4 regions of the Streptomyces sp. NPDC056144 genome follow, and region 4 is predicted to be linked to each of the others. Evidence: riboswitches for the same ligand, from Rfam matches in the RefSeq annotation. Region 4 holds a riboswitch; each other region holds the start of a gene.
What was found. A riboswitch is a leader RNA that binds a small molecule or an ion and turns the genes downstream of it on or off. The one in region 4 is predicted to bind cyclic di-AMP.

Region 1: it holds a riboswitch for cyclic di-AMP, as region 4 does, so the genes downstream of both, ACFC0Z_RS21675 (M23 family metallopeptidase) here and ACFC0Z_RS24610 (transglycosylase family protein) in region 4, are expected to answer to the same signal.
Region 2: it holds a riboswitch for cyclic di-AMP, as region 4 does, so the genes downstream of both, ACFC0Z_RS01035 (peptidoglycan DD-metalloendopeptidase family protein) here and ACFC0Z_RS24610 (transglycosylase family protein) in region 4, are expected to answer to the same signal.
Region 3: it holds a riboswitch for cyclic di-AMP, as region 4 does, so the genes downstream of both, ACFC0Z_RS28310 (C40 family peptidase) here and ACFC0Z_RS24610 (transglycosylase family protein) in region 4, are expected to answer to the same signal.

What each region holds. Positions count from the first base shown of each region.
Region 1 covers NZ_JBHJVF010000006.1:486,981-491,147, reverse strand. Annotated here, with positions in the region: gene ACFC0Z_RS21680 (aldo/keto reductase) at 1-423, opposite strand, end outside; gene ACFC0Z_RS21675 (M23 family metallopeptidase) at 482-1,720, opposite strand; cyclic di-AMP (ydaO/yuaA leader) riboswitch at 1,732-1,896, opposite strand; gene ACFC0Z_RS21670 (PP2C family protein-serine/threonine phosphatase) at 2,109-3,320, opposite strand; gene ACFC0Z_RS21665 (MDR family MFS transporter) at 3,411-4,167, opposite strand, start outside.
Region 2 covers NZ_JBHJVF010000001.1:228,774-232,940, forward strand. Annotated here, with positions in the region: gene ACFC0Z_RS01015 (aspartate aminotransferase family protein) at 1-346, shown strand, start outside; gene ACFC0Z_RS01020 (XRE family transcriptional regulator) at 454-1,098, shown strand; gene ACFC0Z_RS01025 (DUF6126 family protein) at 1,119-1,271, shown strand; gene ACFC0Z_RS01030 (tyrosine-protein phosphatase) at 1,288-2,109, opposite strand; cyclic di-AMP (ydaO/yuaA leader) riboswitch at 2,504-2,660, shown strand; gene ACFC0Z_RS01035 (peptidoglycan DD-metalloendopeptidase family protein) at 2,665-3,654, shown strand; gene ACFC0Z_RS01040 (SGNH/GDSL hydrolase family protein) at 3,806-4,167, shown strand, end outside.
Region 3 covers NZ_JBHJVF010000012.1:374-4,540, reverse strand. Annotated here, with positions in the region: gene bioB (biotin synthase BioB) at 1-155, opposite strand, end outside; gene ACFC0Z_RS28320 (8-amino-7-oxononanoate synthase) at 299-1,480, shown strand; gene ACFC0Z_RS28315 (ATP-binding protein) at 1,639-2,076, shown strand; gene ACFC0Z_RS28310 (C40 family peptidase) at 2,194-2,670, opposite strand; cyclic di-AMP (ydaO/yuaA leader) riboswitch at 2,674-2,870, opposite strand; gene ACFC0Z_RS28305 (hypothetical protein) at 3,195-3,500, opposite strand; gene ACFC0Z_RS28300 (ATP-dependent Clp protease proteolytic subunit) at 3,508-4,131, opposite strand.
Region 4 covers NZ_JBHJVF010000008.1:194,547-198,713, reverse strand. Annotated here, with positions in the region: gene eno (phosphopyruvate hydratase) at 1-1,180, opposite strand, end outside; gene ACFC0Z_RS24610 (transglycosylase family protein) at 1,456-2,262, opposite strand; cyclic di-AMP (ydaO/yuaA leader) riboswitch at 2,266-2,436, opposite strand; gene ACFC0Z_RS24605 (transglycosylase family protein) at 2,694-3,878, opposite strand; gene ACFC0Z_RS24600 (cytochrome P450) at 4,009-4,167, opposite strand, start outside.

The DNA of each region.
Region 1 (4,167 bases), on a different contig from region 4:
GTCGAGCGCGGTGACGATCTCCTCGACCGGGACCGTCTCGTCGTCGAAGTGCGTGTAGTAGAGGTCGATGTGGTCGGTGCCGAGGCGGCGGAGCGACTCCTCGACGGCGCCCTTGATCGTGGTGGCGGCGAGGCCCTTGTAGCGGGGGTGGGCGCCGACCTTGGTCGCGATGACGAGGTCGTCGCGGTTGCCGCGGGAGGCCAGCCAGCGGCCGATGACCGCCTCGGACTCGCCGCCCTCGTGGCCCTCGGCCCAGGAGGAGTACATGTCGGCGGTGTCGACGAAGTTGCCGCCGGCGGCGACGTACGCGTCGAGGACGGCGAAGGACTCGGCCTCGTCTGAGGTCCAGCCGAAGACGTTGCCGCCGAGGGCGAGCGGGAAGACGTGGAGGTCGGAAGCGCCCAGCGGGCGGAGAGTCGTCATGGTGTGATCAACTGCCCGCGCCGCCGGGGCTATTCCGTACGGGGAGAGGAGCCTCGGCTCAGATCGTCAGGCCCTTGGAGCGGAGCCAGGCCGCCGGGTCGATGCCGTCGCCGCCCGCCGTGTGGACCTCCATGTGGAGGTGGGCGCCGGTGACGTTGCCGGTGGCGCCGACGCGGCCGATCGTCTCGCCGGTGCCCACCGTCTGCCCCGCGCTGACCAGCATCGACGAGAGGTGGCAGTACCAGACCTCGGTGCCGTCCTCCAGCTCCAGGACGATCCGGTAGCCGTACGAGCCGGACCACGCGGCCGACTTCACGGTGGCCCCGTGGACCGCCTTCAGCGGCGTGCCCGTGGGCGCGGCGAAGTCGAGGCCGGTGTGGTAGCCGGAGGACCACATGGAGCCGGACTGCATGTAGGTGGCGGTGAGGCTGTACGAGGAGAGGGGCAGCGAGTAGCTGGCGGCGAGCTGCGCCAGGCGGGCGGCCTCCGCCTTCTCCGCCGCGATCCGCTCGGCCTCGGCCTTCTCGGCGGCGATCCGCTCGGCCTCCGCCTTGGCCTCCGCTTCGGCCTTGGCCTTGGCCTTGGCTTCCGCCTCCGCCTCGGCCGCCGCGGCTTCCGTCGCCGCCTTCTCGGCCGCGAGGCGCTCGGCCTCGGCCTTCTCGGCCGCGTCGGCCTCGGCCTGCTGCTGCTCGGCCTGCTGGAGGATGCGGGTGCGCAGGATCTCGCCCGCGTCGACGGTGCCGGCCGTGGGCTGCGCGGGCGGGGTGAAGGTGGCGGCGGTGGCGACGTTCGCGGTGGCCGCGCCGGCCCGGGCGGCCGTGTCGGCGTCCGAGGCGGGGCCGGCGGCGGTGCGCTCGGCGGCCGGGGTGACGTAGGTGGCGGCGGTGAGCGGGTTCGCGTTGCCGGTCGCGCCGGTGGAGTTCCCGGAGCCGTTCGAGCCGTTCGAGCCGCTCTTGCCCTGCTCGTCGTCGGCGAAGAACTCTCCGACGCCGGGGAGGTCCTCGGCTTCCGGGAGGTGCAGGTCCGGCAGGTCGGGGAGGGCTATCGAGACCGGGGGCTTGTCCTGCGCGGTGGCGAGGCCGCCCGCGCCGACGGCGGCGATCACGCCGACGCCGAGGACGGTGGAGGAGCGGGCGAAGTTGGAGCGCTGCTTGACGACGCGGTGCCGGCCGCCGGAGCGGCTCTCGGCGCGGAGGGATCCCTCGGTGGGGTTCCACTCGGTGTCCGGGGCGGCGGGACCCGCACCACCACCGAAGGCGTCGAAGGGGACTTCGGGTGCGGGAGTGTTGGACGCCACGGGGGCGCGCTCCTTTCCTTCCTTCTCGCCTACCGGGTTAGCTGACGGGTTCGGAGCAGGAAGGTCTCCTACGGGCCCGGTCGCACGGGTGCGTGTTCCGCACGGGTGCGAATGGGCTCGATTCACCCCAAGTGGTGGTTCCCCGGTTCCCTTTCGGGATTCGGCGCGTGCGCACGGTGCCGTCTCTTGCGACGGCTGGGACGACCGCGCTGCGTTATCGAACGTTAATAGACACGGGGTCCCGATTCCAAGCCGTTCCGGGTGATCGTTCATTGAATTAGTGGGGTATCGCCCGAGTTGACCCCCCTTCAGAAAGGGGATCCCCGCCCGGCTCCACACCTCCGCGATCTGACGGTATGTCAATTGTTATCGCAGTGACACCCTTCGACTACCCATGGTCACCGGGCGGGACCACCGGCATCGTCCGCCGCCGCTCCGGCTGCCCCGTCGCCGGGCGGCTCAGCGCGAGCAGCGCCATGTCGTCCGTCGACTCGCCGCCCGTGTGGAGCCGTACGTCGTCCACGAGCGCGTCGAGCAGCTCCTCCGGCCCCGGGAAGATCCGCCCCGCGAGCCGCCGCGCCGGGTCGTAGAAGACGCCCTCCGCGTTCCGCGCCTCCGAGAGCCCGTCCGTGTAGAAGAGGAGCGTCGCGCCCCGGGGGTACGGGTGCTCCTCGGACCGGTCCGGCCAGGCCGCCAGTTCGCCCATGCCGAGCGGCAGCGCCGGCTCCGCCGGATCCAGGACGTCCAGGCTCCCGTCCACGTACAGGAGCAGCGGCGGCGGATGGCCACGGTTGACGATGCGTACGGTCGCACCCTCTCCCGACGGGCCCTCCGTCTTCGGGATCTCGGCGAGGACCGCCGTCGTGAACCCCTCGAAGGCGTCGAGCCCGTCCCTCCGGGTGCCCTCGCGGGTCAGCGCCCGCTCCAGCCGGAGCGCGACGCCCTCCAGGCTCCGTTCCTGCTCGGCCGCCTCGCGGAACGCGCCGATGACGACGGCCACGGCCTCGACCGCGTCCATGCCCTTGCCCCGGACGTCACCGACGACGAGCCGCACCCCGTGCGGGGTGTCCTGGACGGCGAACAGGTCGCCGCCGATGAACGCGTCCGCCTGCGCCGCCTCGTACCGGGCCGCGCACTGGAGCCCGCCGATCCGCTCGGCGGGCGCGGGGAGCACCGCCTTCTGCGCGGTCTCCGCGATGACCCGCGCGGACGCGAGCCGTTCGCCGCTGAGGCGCACGACCCGGTTGATGAGCATCGCGAGCGCCGAGACGGTGAGGACCGTCAGGGTCTCGGTCAGCGAGGGGATCTCGTCGGCGGTGCCGTTGTAGAGGTGCAGGCCGACGGAGGCGAGGACGGCGGCGATGCCGGTGAGCAGGGTCGTGAGCGTCGAGAAGAAGGGCGCGGCGATCAGCGGGGCGGCGGAGAAGAGCGGGGCGGCGGTGTACGTGGGCGGGGTCATCACGTCGAAGACGACCCCGCCCACGATGATCAGCGGGGGCAGCGCGCGGAGGAAGCGCCGGGCGCCGCCGTACGGGCGGCCGTCCTTGCCGCCGTCCGTACGGAGCCAACCGCCGCCCGCCGGTCCTTGGGGGTGCCCCACCTGTGCTCTCCTGCCCGGTGTCGTACCGCGTCCTCCCAGGGTGGCCGCCGCCGCACCCGGCGGCGACCTCCGCGCGGCCGACTGGGCGTACTACCCGGCGAGCCGCGCGTCCCGGGGGCGTCCGTCCCCGAGGCGCCCGCCCCGGGCGAGGAGCGCCAGCGCCCCCGCGCACCCCAGGCCGACCGCGCACAGCGCGAGCCACGGCGCCGCGGACCAGCCGGTGACGTCGAGCAGCGCGCCCGTCCCCAGGTTCCCGAGGGTGATGCCGATCCCGCAGACCGTGTTGTAGAGCCCGTAATGGGTGGCCACCCAGCGGCCCCGGGCGAGGGCGACGACCGTGTCCATCTCGTACGGGTAGAGCACCGCGTTCGCCACGGCCAGGACCGCCGCGCACAGCAGCAGCCCCACCGCGCCCCGCCCCAGCGCCGCCGGGACGAGGAACGCCCCGCCCATCAGGGCGAGCCCGAGGACGAGACACCGCTCGCGGCTCAGCCGGCGGCGGCACCAGGCCGTGATCCGCAGCTGGCCGGCGAGCGCGACCAGCGCGGAGACGACGAAGAGGGCGGTGGTGAGCCAGACGCCACCGCCGGCCGTGTCCCCGGCGGCGAGCGGCAGCGCCAGGTAGACCTGGAAGGACAGGACGTACGAGCCGGTCATCGCGAGCGAGAACAGCCAGAAGGTGCGGTGGGAGAGGACCGTACGGAACTGCCCCCGCCCGTCCGGCGCCGACCGCGGCTCAGGGGCGCTCCGCACGGGCATGAACCGCAGCTGTACGAGGGTGAGCCCGGCGAACAGCACCGCCGCGACCAGACACGTCAGCCGGAACGACACCCCTGTCAGGGCGACC
Region 2 (4,167 bases), on a different contig from region 4:
GCTGCTGCACCAGGTGCGGGGGCGCGGTCTGATGATCGGGATCGAGTTCGGCCGGCCGACCTCGCTGGGGCTGCGCGGCCGGTGGGCGATGCTCCAGGCGGCCCGCAAGGGCCTCTTCGCCCAGATGGTCGTGGTGCCCCTGCTCCAGCGGCACCGGATCCTCACCCAGGTCTCCGGGGACCACCTGGAGGTGATCAAACTGATCCCGCCGCTGGTCATCGACGAGGCGGACGTGGACCGGTTCGTCAGGGCCTTCACGGCGGTCATGGACGACGCGCACGGCGGGGGCGGGCTGATGTGGGACTTCGGGCGCACACTGGTGAAGCAGGCGGTCGCGCAGCGCTGATCCGCGGCATCCCGGGATCATCACGGATCAGTACGGATCATCACGCGAAGTTTTGCCTCTGAGGCAAGAAACTTGCCTCAGAGGCATGATCCTGGCGGAATGGACGCATGGACCACGTCCCCGGGGACCGCTCCCCGGACCCTGCCGCCGCCGCTCCCGGCGCGCCCGACCTCCTGCCGGACGTCGCCCCGCAGCTGCGGGCCCTGCGCCGCCGCCGGCGACTCACCCTGGAGGCCGCCGCCCACCGGGCCGGACTCTCGCCGGCCCACCTCTCCCGGCTGGAGACGGGGAACCGGCAGCCCTCGCTCCCGATGCTGCTCGCCCTGTCCCGTACCTACGGTACGACGGTCTCCGAGCTGCTCGGCGAGACCCCTCCCGAGCACGACCCCGTCGTCCGGGCCGGCCGCTCCGATCCCGTCGAGGCCGACGGCTGGATCTACCGGCAGGCGGGCGGCGCCGGGCGCGCCCTCCAGTGCCTCCGCGTCCACGTCCCGTACGCCACGAAGGCCGACATCGTGCGCGTCCACCCGGGCGAGGAGTGGATCCACGTCCTGGAGGGCCAGGTGCGGCTCGCGCTCGGCGACGCCGTGCACGTCCTCGATCCCGGGGACAGCGCGCACTTCGACTCGCTCACCCCGCACCGCATCGGCGCCGCCACGCGCGGCGGTGCCGAGCTGCTCTTCGTCCACACCCTCATGCAGAGCCCCGTCGCCGAGCTGTGCCTCGGCGACGGGACCCCGCACCGGCGCTGATTCACCCCGAAAGGACCGACATGTCCGAGAAGTCCGCAGCGGTCACCGGCGAAGAGCGCGGTGAAGGCAAGTTCCCGAAGGGGCTCGTGCTCCGCCTCTTCGCCTACCTGATCGCCGGTCACCTCTTCGCCGGCTTCCTCTACCTGCTGTTCTCCATGGGCGGCAACGGCTAGGGCCCGTCCGGCGGGCTCAGGCCTCGGTGAGGAACTGCCCGCGCAGGCGCTCGCGGGTCTCCGGAGAGAGCTTCAGGCCCTCCGTGAGGTACGCCTCCACCGAACCCCAGGTCGCCTCGACCGACTCCAGGGCGGCCCGCAGGTACTCCACCCGCGCGTCGAAGAGCGGGCTCAGCAGCTCCATCACCTCGGGCGACATGGCGTCCGTCGTGGTGGAGCTGCGTCGCACCTTGTAGCGGCGGTGCGGAGCGTTCGACTTCACGTAGTCGGCCTCGATGGCCTCCCGCTCGACGCCGATCGCGAGCAGGGTGATCGCGATGGAGAGGCCCGCGCGGTCCTTGCCGGCCGCGCAGTGCATCAGGGCCGGGACGCTGTCCTCCGCCAGGGCGTGCAGGAGGCGGCTGTGCTCGGCGGTCCGCTCGACCAGCATCGAGCGGTACGAATCGGACATACGGGCCGCGGCCTTGCCCTCGCCCAGGATCTCCCGCAGCTGCGCGACGTCGCCGTCGCGGACCATCTTCCAGAACTCCTTGCCGTCGGCCGGGTCGCTCAGCGGTATGTTCACGTTCCGCACGCCGGGGAGCTCGACGTCCGCGCCCTCGACCTGGCGGTCGGCGGCGTTGCGGAAGTCGAAGACGGTGTGCAGGTTCAGCGAGGCGAGGAAGGCCGCGTCCTCCTCGGTCGCGTGGGCGAGGTGGCCGCTGCGGAAGAGGCGCCCGGGCCGCACCGCGCGCCCGTCCGTCGTCGGCAGGCCGCCCACGTCCCGGAAGTTGCGGACCTCGGCGAGCTCGGGCTCGTTCGCGTCGGTGGGCGGGACCTGCGGCAGCTGCTGCGTCACGGATGCTCCTGGTGGTCGGTGTTCGGGTGCCGGGCACGCGAGTCGGTTCCTGGGGCAATCATCCAGGTGACGCCGTGTCGGCGCACCCCATCTGGTCGAAATGGTCGATCTGTCCGTTATGAGGTCTAGGCCACAACGCGCCCCGTTTGCAGGTGAGATGGGCGGGCGCTGGTGAGCAGGGTCATAGAGGTGACGGATCGTGGTCGGAGGCCCGGAGCAATTCCCGTGCATGAAAAGGAAATCGAGGGACCGTCATCCACGCAGGGTGATCGGAATTCGGCCCGGAATTAGCCGCCGATCTTGAGAAAGGAAAAGTGCGGCTTGTTTGCTCCGACCCCGCTCGTCTAGCGTCGCCATCAATCCGGTCGGACCGCCTAATCCTGCCACCGCCCGGAATCCGCACTCATCCCATGCGTGGCAGGAGCGGGGGACCCAGGAAAGACGCCGGTCCCGCGACGCAGGACGGCTTGGGGTGAAGCCGCGTGAGACACGCGGCCGGGCATCTCCAGTCCGAACCCGACAGCTCACCTCGTAGGCGCCGGAGAGGAATTCGCCATGCCCACGAAGGGTAAGCACCGCCGTCCCAAGTTCAGCCCCCTGACCCGCGGCCTCGTCGCCGCCGGTACGGGCGGCGCCGTCGTCGCCCTGCCGATCTTCGGCGCCACCGGGGCCTACGCCGCCGAGCAGGCCGCCCCGGCGACCGTCCCCGCCCAGGCCGTGGCCGTCGCCGCCCAGGTGAAGGCCCCCGCCGCGGTGAAGGCGACCCCCGCCGCCGTGAAGGCGGCCCCGAAGACGTACTCCGTCGTCAGCGGCGACTACCTCTCGAAGATCGCCGACGAGCAGAACGTCGCCGGCGGCTGGGAGAAGCTCTACGAGGACAACCGCCAGGTCGTCGGCGCGGACCCGTCGCTGATCATGCCCGGCATGAAGCTGACCCTCGGCGCGAAGAGCACCTCGGCCGCCGCCGTGAAGGCCGCCCCGAAGAGCACCGAGAAGGCGCAGACCAAGCACACCAAGAAGAAGTCCTCCGCGGCCTCCTCTTCCTCGTCCTCCGCCTCCTCCTCTTCGTCCTCCGCGAAGAACGGCGACACCCAGCGCGCCTCCCGCAGCACCGAGCGCACCTCGGTGGCCGCCACCTCGTCCGGCTGGGTCGCCCCCGTCGGCAACGGCGTCTCCACCCCGTACCGCGCCTCCGGCTCCATGTGGTCCTCCGGCTACCACACCGGTGCCGACTTCATCGCCTCCTCCGGCACCACCGTCCGCGCCGTCGGCGCCGGCACGGTCGTCTCCGCCGGCTGGAGCGGCGCCTACGGCAACGAGGTCGTCATCCAGCACGCCGACGGCAACTACTCGCAGTACGCGCACCTCTCGTCCCTCGCCGTCTCCGCCGGCCAGCAGGTCAGCGGCGGTCAGCAGATCGGCCTCTCCGGCTCGACCGGCAACTCCACCGGCCCGCACCTGCACTTCGAGATCCGCACCTCGCCGAGCTACGGCTCGGACATCGACCCGCTCGCGTACCTGCGCGGCCACGGCGTCTCCATCTGAGACACCTGACAGCGAGACGGCCCGGCACTCATGTGCCGGGCCGTTCTCGTATTCCGTCTTGGGAGAATCTTTATCGGTGGCATATGTCACTGCTCGTCAACCCCTCCCTACGGTCGCGTAGGTCACATTCGAAAGGGAAGGATGTGCTCCCGTGGCAGACGATTCGAGATCAGAAGACAAGAACGCATTCGGGTCGTACGCGGCGATCGGTGACAGCTTCACCGAGGGCGTCGGAGACCCCGGGCCCGACGGGACGTTCGTCGGCTGGGCGGACCGCTTCGCGGTCCTGCTCGCCGACCAGCTGCCGGAGCACGACGCCTTCCGCTACGCCAACCTGGCCGTACGGGGACGCCTGCTCGACCAGATCGTGGCGGAACAGGTCCCGAGGGCGAAGGAACTCGCCCCCGACCTGGTGACCTTCTGCGCCGGCGGCAACGACATCATCCGCCCCGGCACGGACCCCGACGACGTGGCCGAGCGCTTCGAGCGTGCCGTCGCGGACCTCACGTCCGC
Region 3 (4,167 bases), on a different contig from region 4:
ACGCGCCGCCCGAACCACTGACGGCGCACCTTCCCGGCGGCCGCCACCACATCGAGCAGTTCGTCGTCGGAGGTCGCCAGGACGGCGAGCGCTTCTTCACGGGTCGGCAGCTCGCGCCGAAGCCCCTTCTCCACCAGCGTGTTCAGCAGGTCCATAAGGGTTGATCCTTGCCTACCGCCCGCCCCCTGGCCAAGGAGGAACCGAACAAACGGTCCGGAACGAGGTGTGTGGATGACCACATCCCGGCCCCGGCGTCCTGCGGTTAGGGTCTGTGCGCTGCCTACAAAAGGATCGCCGCATGCCACTGGCCGACGACGCCCGGGCCGAGGGCCCGCGCCGGACCGCTTTCGACTGGACCGACGCGGAGGCGCGCCGCAGGGCGGAGGCCGGACTCGTCCGGACGCTGCGGCCCCGGCCCGCCGACTCGGACCTCCTCGACCTGGCGAGCAACGACTACCTCGGCCTCACCCGCCGCCCGGAGGTCACCGAGGCGGCGGCCGACGCGGCGCGGCGCTGGGGCGCCGGTGCCACCGGCTCCCGGCTCGTCACCGGCACCACCGAGCTGCACACGCTCCTGGAGCGCGAACTCGCCGCGTTCACCGGCTTCGAGGCGGCCCTCGTCTTCTCCTCCGGCTACGCCGCCAACCTCGCCGCGCTCACCGCGCTCGGCGGCCCCGGCTCCCTGATCGTCTCGGACACCTCCAACCACGCCTCGATCGTGGACGGCTGCCGCCTGGCCCGCGCCGAGGCCGCCGTCGTGCCGCACGCCGACCCCGAAGCCGTCGCCAAGACCCTCGACGCCCACCCCGGGCGCCGCGCCCTCGTCGTCAGCGACTCCGTCTTCTCCGTCGACGGCGACAAGGCCCCGCTGACCGGGCTCGCCGACGCCTGCCGCGCGCACGGCGCCGGGCTCGTCGTCGACGACGCCCACGGCTTCGGCGTCCTCGGCGAGGGCGGACGCGGAGCGCTGTACGAGGCCGGCCTCGCGGGCGACGAGGACGTCGTCGCCACCCTCACCCTCTCCAAGTCCCTCGGCAGCCAGGGCGGCGCCGTCCTCGGCCCGGCCCGGGTCATCGAACACCTCGTCAACGCGGCGCGCACCTTCATCTTCGACACCGGCCTCGCCCCGGCGGCCGTCGGCGGCGCGCTCGCGAGCCTCCGCCTGATCGCCGCCGAACCGGCGCTCGCCGCACGGGCCGGGACCGTGGCCACCACGCTGTACGAGCTCCTCACGGCGGCCGGTCTCACCGCCGCGCGCCCGGACGCGGCCGTCGTCTCGGTCCGCGCGCCCTCGCCCGAGGCGGCGCTGCGGTGGGCGGCGGACTGCCGGGAACAGGGCCTGGCCGTCGGGTGCTTCCGGCCCCCGTCCGTCCCGGACGGCATCTCGCGGCTGCGGCTCACGGCCCGCGCGGACCTGACGGACGCGGAGATCCGGGGGGCGGTCGCGACGATCCTGCGGACGGCACCCCAAGAGCGTTGAACCGTCACGGAGTTCACCGCTTCGGGCGATAGATGCGTACATATCGTGGTGGAACACCGCTCGGGGCGGCACCATCGGTGGCACTCTGACGCGAAGCGCAATCCGGGCGCGAAGCGGGTCCCGGGCGATGTCCCGGGTGGGAAAGGGACAGCGTCGCCATGGCAGACCATCAGGAAGCATCCGTCACGCTGCCGAGCGATCCGGCCTCGGTGCGCACGGCACGGCAGTACGTCGCGGAGGTGCTCGGCGACTGGGGGCTCGACGACGGCGCGGAGAGCGCGGACTCGATCCGGCTGATCGTCTCGGAGCTGGCCACCAACGCGGTCCAGCACACCTTCGGGCAGTCGCCGACGTTCACCGTCGACCTCAGGCTGGAACGGGGGGAGCGGCTGCACATCGGCGTGACCGACAGCCACCCGCGCTGGCCCCGGCGGCTGCCGGCGGCGGTCCAGCAGGACAACGGCCGCGGCATGGTCATCATCAGGGTCCTGGCGGCGGAGGCCGGGGGCCGCCTCTCGGTGACTCCGACGGAGGAGGGCGGCAAGACGGTGTGGATCACGCTGCCGTGGACGGCGTCCCTGGCGGCGAGCGTGTAGGGGGCGTCTTGCCGATCAGGCCGGATCAGGCCGGATCAGGGTCTCACGGGTACGCGCCGGAGGCGGGGGTGCGGCGGCGCCACCGCACCCCCGGTCCTACGGGCTACCGCTCAGGGATCAGCGGACGCGGCCGTAGTAGACTTTCGACGACCAGATTCTGTCGAGCTTGACCCAGGAGCCCGTCTTGGGCGAGTGCCAGATCTTGCCGCTGCCGGCGTAGATGCCGACGTGGTAGACCCTTCCGCCGGAGTGGAAGAAGACCAGGTCCCCCTTCTGCCTGCTGGCCTTGGAAATGTGCCGGGTCTTGTTGTACTGCTGCTGCGCGGTACGGGGCAGCGACTTGCCCGCCTTCTTGTACGCGTAGAGCGTGAGCCCGGAGCAGTCGAACCGGGTGGGTCCGACGGCTCCCCATCGGTAGGGCGAGCCCTTCTTGGCCGCCGCGACGCTCAGTGCCTTGTTCGCGTGTGCCGTTGCCGCCTGGGCCTCCGGTGCCGCACCTGGTGCGAACAGCGTGCCGCCGACGGCGGCGAGGGTGAGAGCCGAGACGGCTCCGGCCCGGGACAGCAGGGACGGGACGTGCATCTGCGCGGTCATGCGCAACCCTTCGTCAGCCGCCTGTGAAGGATGACCTGTCGGGTTCGGGCAGGCGAAGATGCCCGGCCGCTCGCGCGGCTTCACCCCAAGGGACGACCACGCCGTCGAAACAGCGCGTACGTCCCGTACTGCCTGGGTCCTCCACTCCTGCCGAACCACTCCTGTCGACCAGTCATCCGGGGCAGCGGCAGGACTCGGCGTCCGCCCGGACCGCCCCGCCGCGGCGGCGGGGGCTTGTCGTCGTCGAGGATCTTGACCTACGACATGGGCGAATTCCGAGCTGAAACGACCTTATGTGAGGCTCATCACGACTGCTCCATACGGGTGGACAAGCAGCCTTTGTGATCTCTGTATGTTTGGCCGACGAGCCGCGCACCAGCGATGGAACGTTCGATTCCGCCAAATGCGTACATCGGTTGCGCAACTCACTCCCGTGCGGTGACGCAGCGATGACTACGCCGAATGGGGGAGCGATTCTGCGATGCCCGTCGGCCGTCCGGACCTCGACACGACACGCCCTGACGTCAACTCGCCCGATCCCGGGGGACGGTGACCCGGCCGGCCCGTCGCTCTCCGTCCAACACCCGTAGCGCCCGCGCCAACGTGTCCGCGTGCACCTCGCTCTCGCCCCGCATATGCATGAGCGTCAGCGCCTCGCGCAGGGCCTGCGCCCGCCCGACCAGGGCCTGAGCGGCACGCAGCGCCCCATAGGTATGTGTACCTCTGGATGGATTGATCCTCCCCAGGAGATCGACGACTTCGAGGTACGCGTCGACGAGTTCACCCTCGGCCCGGGTCAGGGCCGGCAACGGCGGGAGCTCCGGAACCACGGCAGCCTCACCGCCCCGCCCCGCCGCCGACGGCGCCGCGGCCCGTCACCACGTGGTCCGCCGGGCCGTACGCGACCGCCGCCGGGGCGTCGAGGACGGTCAGCCGCGCGAGGTCGGCGTCGATCCGCTCCCGGTCCCGGCCCGCGTGCTCGGCGAGCATCCCCGCGACCAGCCCGCGCTGCCGCAGCAGCTCGCCGGCCGCGATGCCGAGGTCGCTCGGCTGCCCCTGGGCGGGCTCGTCCAGCGCCGGTTCCCGGAGGGTGACCCGGGCGCCGGGCAGGATCAGCCGCTTCCCCGGGGTCCCGGCGGCGAGCAGGACGGCGGCGGTGTCGCAGGCCTGGCCGAGGCAGGTGGTCTCCACGTCGCTGTGGAGCGACCACATGGTGTCGTACACGGCGCTCATGGCGGTGACCGAGCCGCCGGGGGAGTTGATGTAGAGCGCGATGTCCCGGCCGGGCTCGGCGTGGTCCAGGTACAGGAGCTGGGCGATGACGTCGTTGGACGAGGTCTCGTCGATCGGCGTGCCGAGGAAGACGATCCGGGCGTCGAGGAGCTTGGAGTACGGGTCGAGGGTCCGTGTTCCGAAGCCGGTCCGCTCCGTGAACTCGGGCAGAACGTGGCGAGCGTCCATGGGTGCACACCTCCATCTGTCGAGCACCTGTCGAAA
Region 4 (4,167 bases):
GGGCCGGGGCGCCGGTCTTGATCTGGCCACAGTTCACGGCGACGGCGAGGTCGGCGATGGTGACGTCCTCGGTCTCGCCGGAGCGGTGGGACATCATGCACTTGAAGCCGTTGCGCTGGGCGAGCTCGACGGCGTCGAGGGTCTCGGTCAGCGAACCGATCTGGTTGACCTTGACCAGGAGGGCGTTCGCGGTGCCCTCCTCGATGCCGCGGGCCAGACGCTCCGGGTTGGTGACGAAGAGGTCGTCGCCGACGATCTGGACCTTGGCGCCCAGCTTGTCGGTGAGGACCTTCCAGCCCGCCCAGTCGTCCTCGAACAGCGGGTCCTCGATGGAGACCATCGGGTACGCGGCGACGAGCTCCTCGTAGTACTCGGTCATCTCGGCGGCCGAGCGGGACTTGCCCTCGAACTCGTACTTGCCGTCCTTGTAGAACTCGGACGCGGCGACGTCGAGCGCGAGCGCGACATCTGTGCCGGGGGCGTAGCCGGCCTCCTTGATGGCCTCGACGATGAGGTCGAGGGCGGCGCGGTTCGACTCGAGGTTCGGGGCGAAGCCGCCCTCGTCGCCGAGGCCGGTGGAGAGGCCCTTGCGCTTCAGCACGCTCTTGAGCGTGTGGTAGATCTCCGCACCCCAGCGAAGGGCCTCGGAGAAGGACTCCGCGCCGATCGGGGCGATCATGAACTCCTGGATGTCGACGTTGGAGTCGGCGTGCGACCCACCGTTGAGGATGTTCATCATCGGAACGGGCAGCAGGTGCGCGTTCGGGCCGCCCAGGTAGCGGAAGAGCGGGAGGTCGGACGCCTCGGAGGCGGCGTGCGCGACGGCGAGCGAGACGCCGAGGATGGCGTTCGCGCCGAGCGAGCCCTTGTTCTCGGTGGCGTCCAGGTCGAACATGGCCTGGTCGATCAGGCGCTGCTCGGTGGCGTCGTAGCCGACGAGCTCCGGGCCGATCTGCTCGATGACGGCGAGGACGGCCTTCTCGACACCCTTGCCGAGGTAGCGGTTCGGGTCACCGTCGCGGAGCTCGATGGCCTCGAAGGCACCGGTGGAGGCGCCGGACGGAACAGCAGCACGGCCGGTGCTGCCGTCGTCGAGGCCGACCTCGACCTCGACCGTGGGGTTGCCTCGGGAGTCCAGGATTTCCCGGGCTACGACGACGTCGATGGACGGCACGAGCATCTCCTTCTGGGATGTGACGCTGGATGTGACGCAAGGTCCGGTGCAGGGTCGCTTGGCCTTGCGACAAGAGCCTAACCGTCTCCGGGGCTCCGGCCAGCCGTGCGCCCGCCCCCTGGGACGAAAAAGGGCCCAAGGGTGGGCATGTCGGGACGAAGGACCCGAGAATTACTGGACAGTAATCGGCGAATGCCCCGGAAAAAGGAGAACCCCGGTCCGGCGCGCACGGGGGAAGGGCGCGCCGGACCGGGGTGGTCACCGCGGAGTCGTCGTCAGACTTACTTCAGGTGGAGCTGCTGACCCACGTAGATGAGGTCGGCGTTGTCGACGATGTCCTTGTTCAGGTCGAAGAGCTTGGCCCAGCCGCCCGTGACGCCCTGCGCCTGAGCGATCTTGCTGAGCGTGTCGCCGGCCTTGACCGTGTACTCGCCGTCGCCCTTCTTGACCGTCTGGCCGGTCGGGGTGGTGACGGTCTTCTTGGCGGAGGCCTTCGGCGCGGCGTACTGCTGCGTCGACTGCTTCGGGGCCTGGCGCTGCTCGCTGCGGGTGGTCGGCTGCTCGGCCGTGCGCTTCTTGGTGTAGCCGTTCGAGCTGCTGGAGCTGCTCGAAGAAGAGGAGGAGCTCTTCTTGGAGTAGGAGGAGGAGCCCGAGTTCGAGGACGAGCTGGAGGAGCTGGAAGAGCTGGAGGAGCTCGACGAGCCGCCGGAGTACGAGGCGCCGGAGAGACCCACGCCACAGCTCGGCCACGCGCCCTTGCCCTGGCTCGCGAGAACCTTCTCGGCGACGGCGATCTGCGCGGACTTCGACGCCTGGTTGGCGGTCGGGGCGTAGGCGGTGCCGCCGTACGCGGCCCAGGTGGACGGCGAGAACTGGAGGCCGCCGTAGTAGCCGTTGCCCGTGTTGATGGACCAGTTGCCACCGGACTCGCACGCGGCGACGCGGTCCCACTCGGAGGCGGTGGCGGCCGAGGCGGTGCCCGCGGTCATCAGCGGGGCGGCGACGGCGACGCCGGTCACGCCGACGAGAGCGGCGACCTGGGTGGCCTTGGAGGGACGACGGTGCTTGCCCTTGGCGGAAAACAGCATGGGGATTCTCCTCACCGACGCCTGTGAGGTGAGCTGTCGGGTTCGGGCCGGAAAGTTGCCCGGCCGCGTGTCCTTGCACGCGGCTTCACCCCAAGCCGTTCTCGGCCGTCTCTCAACGGCCGGGACCGGCACTTACCTTGGGTCCCCCACTCCTGCCTTCGGCGCTTGCGCGACGACTGTTCCCTCGACCGACGGCAGGATTCGGCGTTTCGGTCGACGGGGCCCGCGGTGGCGAGCGGTTACGACCATAGGCACAAGCCCGCCGGAAGCTCAAAGGGCGACATTGCGGAAAAATCGCCCCTACTTGCCCTCCGGCGGGGGGTGTTTGCGCAGGTGGGAGGTGACGGAAGCAAAGTTCGCGGTAGTGACACGCCAGTTGGGGTGAAGAGACCCATGTCTCACTTACCCAAATCCGGACATACAGCCGCGAACTACTCCCCCTTCGACTCCGAACCGACCGTCAGGTCGAGGCTCTGACCAGGAAGGATGTGGTCCGGATCGGCCCCCACCGTCCCGCGGTTGGCGTCGTAGAGGGCGTTCCAGCCGCCGGGGAGTTCGTTCTCCTGTGCAATCTCCGACAGGTTGTCACCCGGTCGCACCGTGTACGCGTCCGAAGCGCCCTGACTGTCCGTTGTGCCCGAATCCTTCGACGCGTCAGTCGCGGACCGCGCCACGTCCGCCGTGCCGGTCTTGTCCGTTGTGCCGGATTCCTCCGGGGCGGGTTCCCCCCGGTGCTTGCCGGTGCCGGGCGCGACCGACGCGGCGTCACCCGGAGACACGCCGGGCGATTCGGGCGTACCGGGCGTTACGGGCGTGGTGGGCGCCCCGGGGGCGACGGGCGTCACGGAGGCGTCGGGCGCGACCGGGGCGGTGGGCGTGCCGGGCGCGTCGGGGTCCGAGGGCTTCCCCGTGCCAGGAGTGCCGGGCGTGCCGGGCGTGGCAGGCGGGGTGGACGTGCCCGGGGTGACGGACGTCGCCGGGGAGTCCGGCGTGGCCGAGGCGTCGGGGGTGGCGGGCGTCACGGGCGTGACGGGGATCGCGGGGGCGACCGAGCGCTCCGGGGTCACCGGCGTACGGGAGCCCGCGCCCGACGGCGTACCGGCGGACGTACCGGTGGAGGGGGTGTCAGAAGGCGTCGCCGTGGCCGCCGACGGCGCCCCCGAGGTCCGGTTGGACTCCGCCACGGGCCCCGTGGACCTCTCCGCGGGCGTGGCCGGGCCCGGGTCGACCCCGGTGGCCTTGCCGTCCTTCTTCAGGCCCGCGATCGGCGCGCAGGTCGCCCAGTCCGTGCCGCCGGCGACGAACGCCTTGTCGGCGACCGCGATCTGCTGCGCGCGGCTGGCGAGGTCGGGGCTGGGCGCGTAGGCGAGGCCGCCGTTCCGCTCCCAGCTCTCCTGGGTGAACTGGAGACCGCCGTACATCCCGTTGCCGAAGTTCGCGCTCCACTGGCTGCCGGACTCGCACTCGGCGACCCGGTCCCAGGTGGCGGCGTCGGCGGCGGACGCGGAGCCGGTGGCGAGCAGCGGCAGCGCCATGGCGGACCCGGTCACGCCCGCGGCGACGACGAGGGCGGGGGCCTGACGGGGGCGGCGGTGTCGTCCGTTCCCGGAGCGCATAGGGAGGCCTTTCGCGTGACGGCTGAGGTTGCCGGGAAACGTAGCGGCATTCGAACGCTCGTCACAAGTCGGTGGAGCCCCGATCACGCGAAGATCACAGTTCTGACGAACCGTCAACTAGCCCAGTGTTTCACCCAATACGCCCAGAAGGGGAGAATTCCACCGGAAGCGTGCGCAATCCCCGCATGATGAGCCCGCCGCGCCACCGCAGTTCGTTCGGATCGGCGGCAAGTCGCAGGTCCGGCAGGCGAGTCAGCAGCGTCGCGAGCGCGGTCTGCCCCTCCAGGCG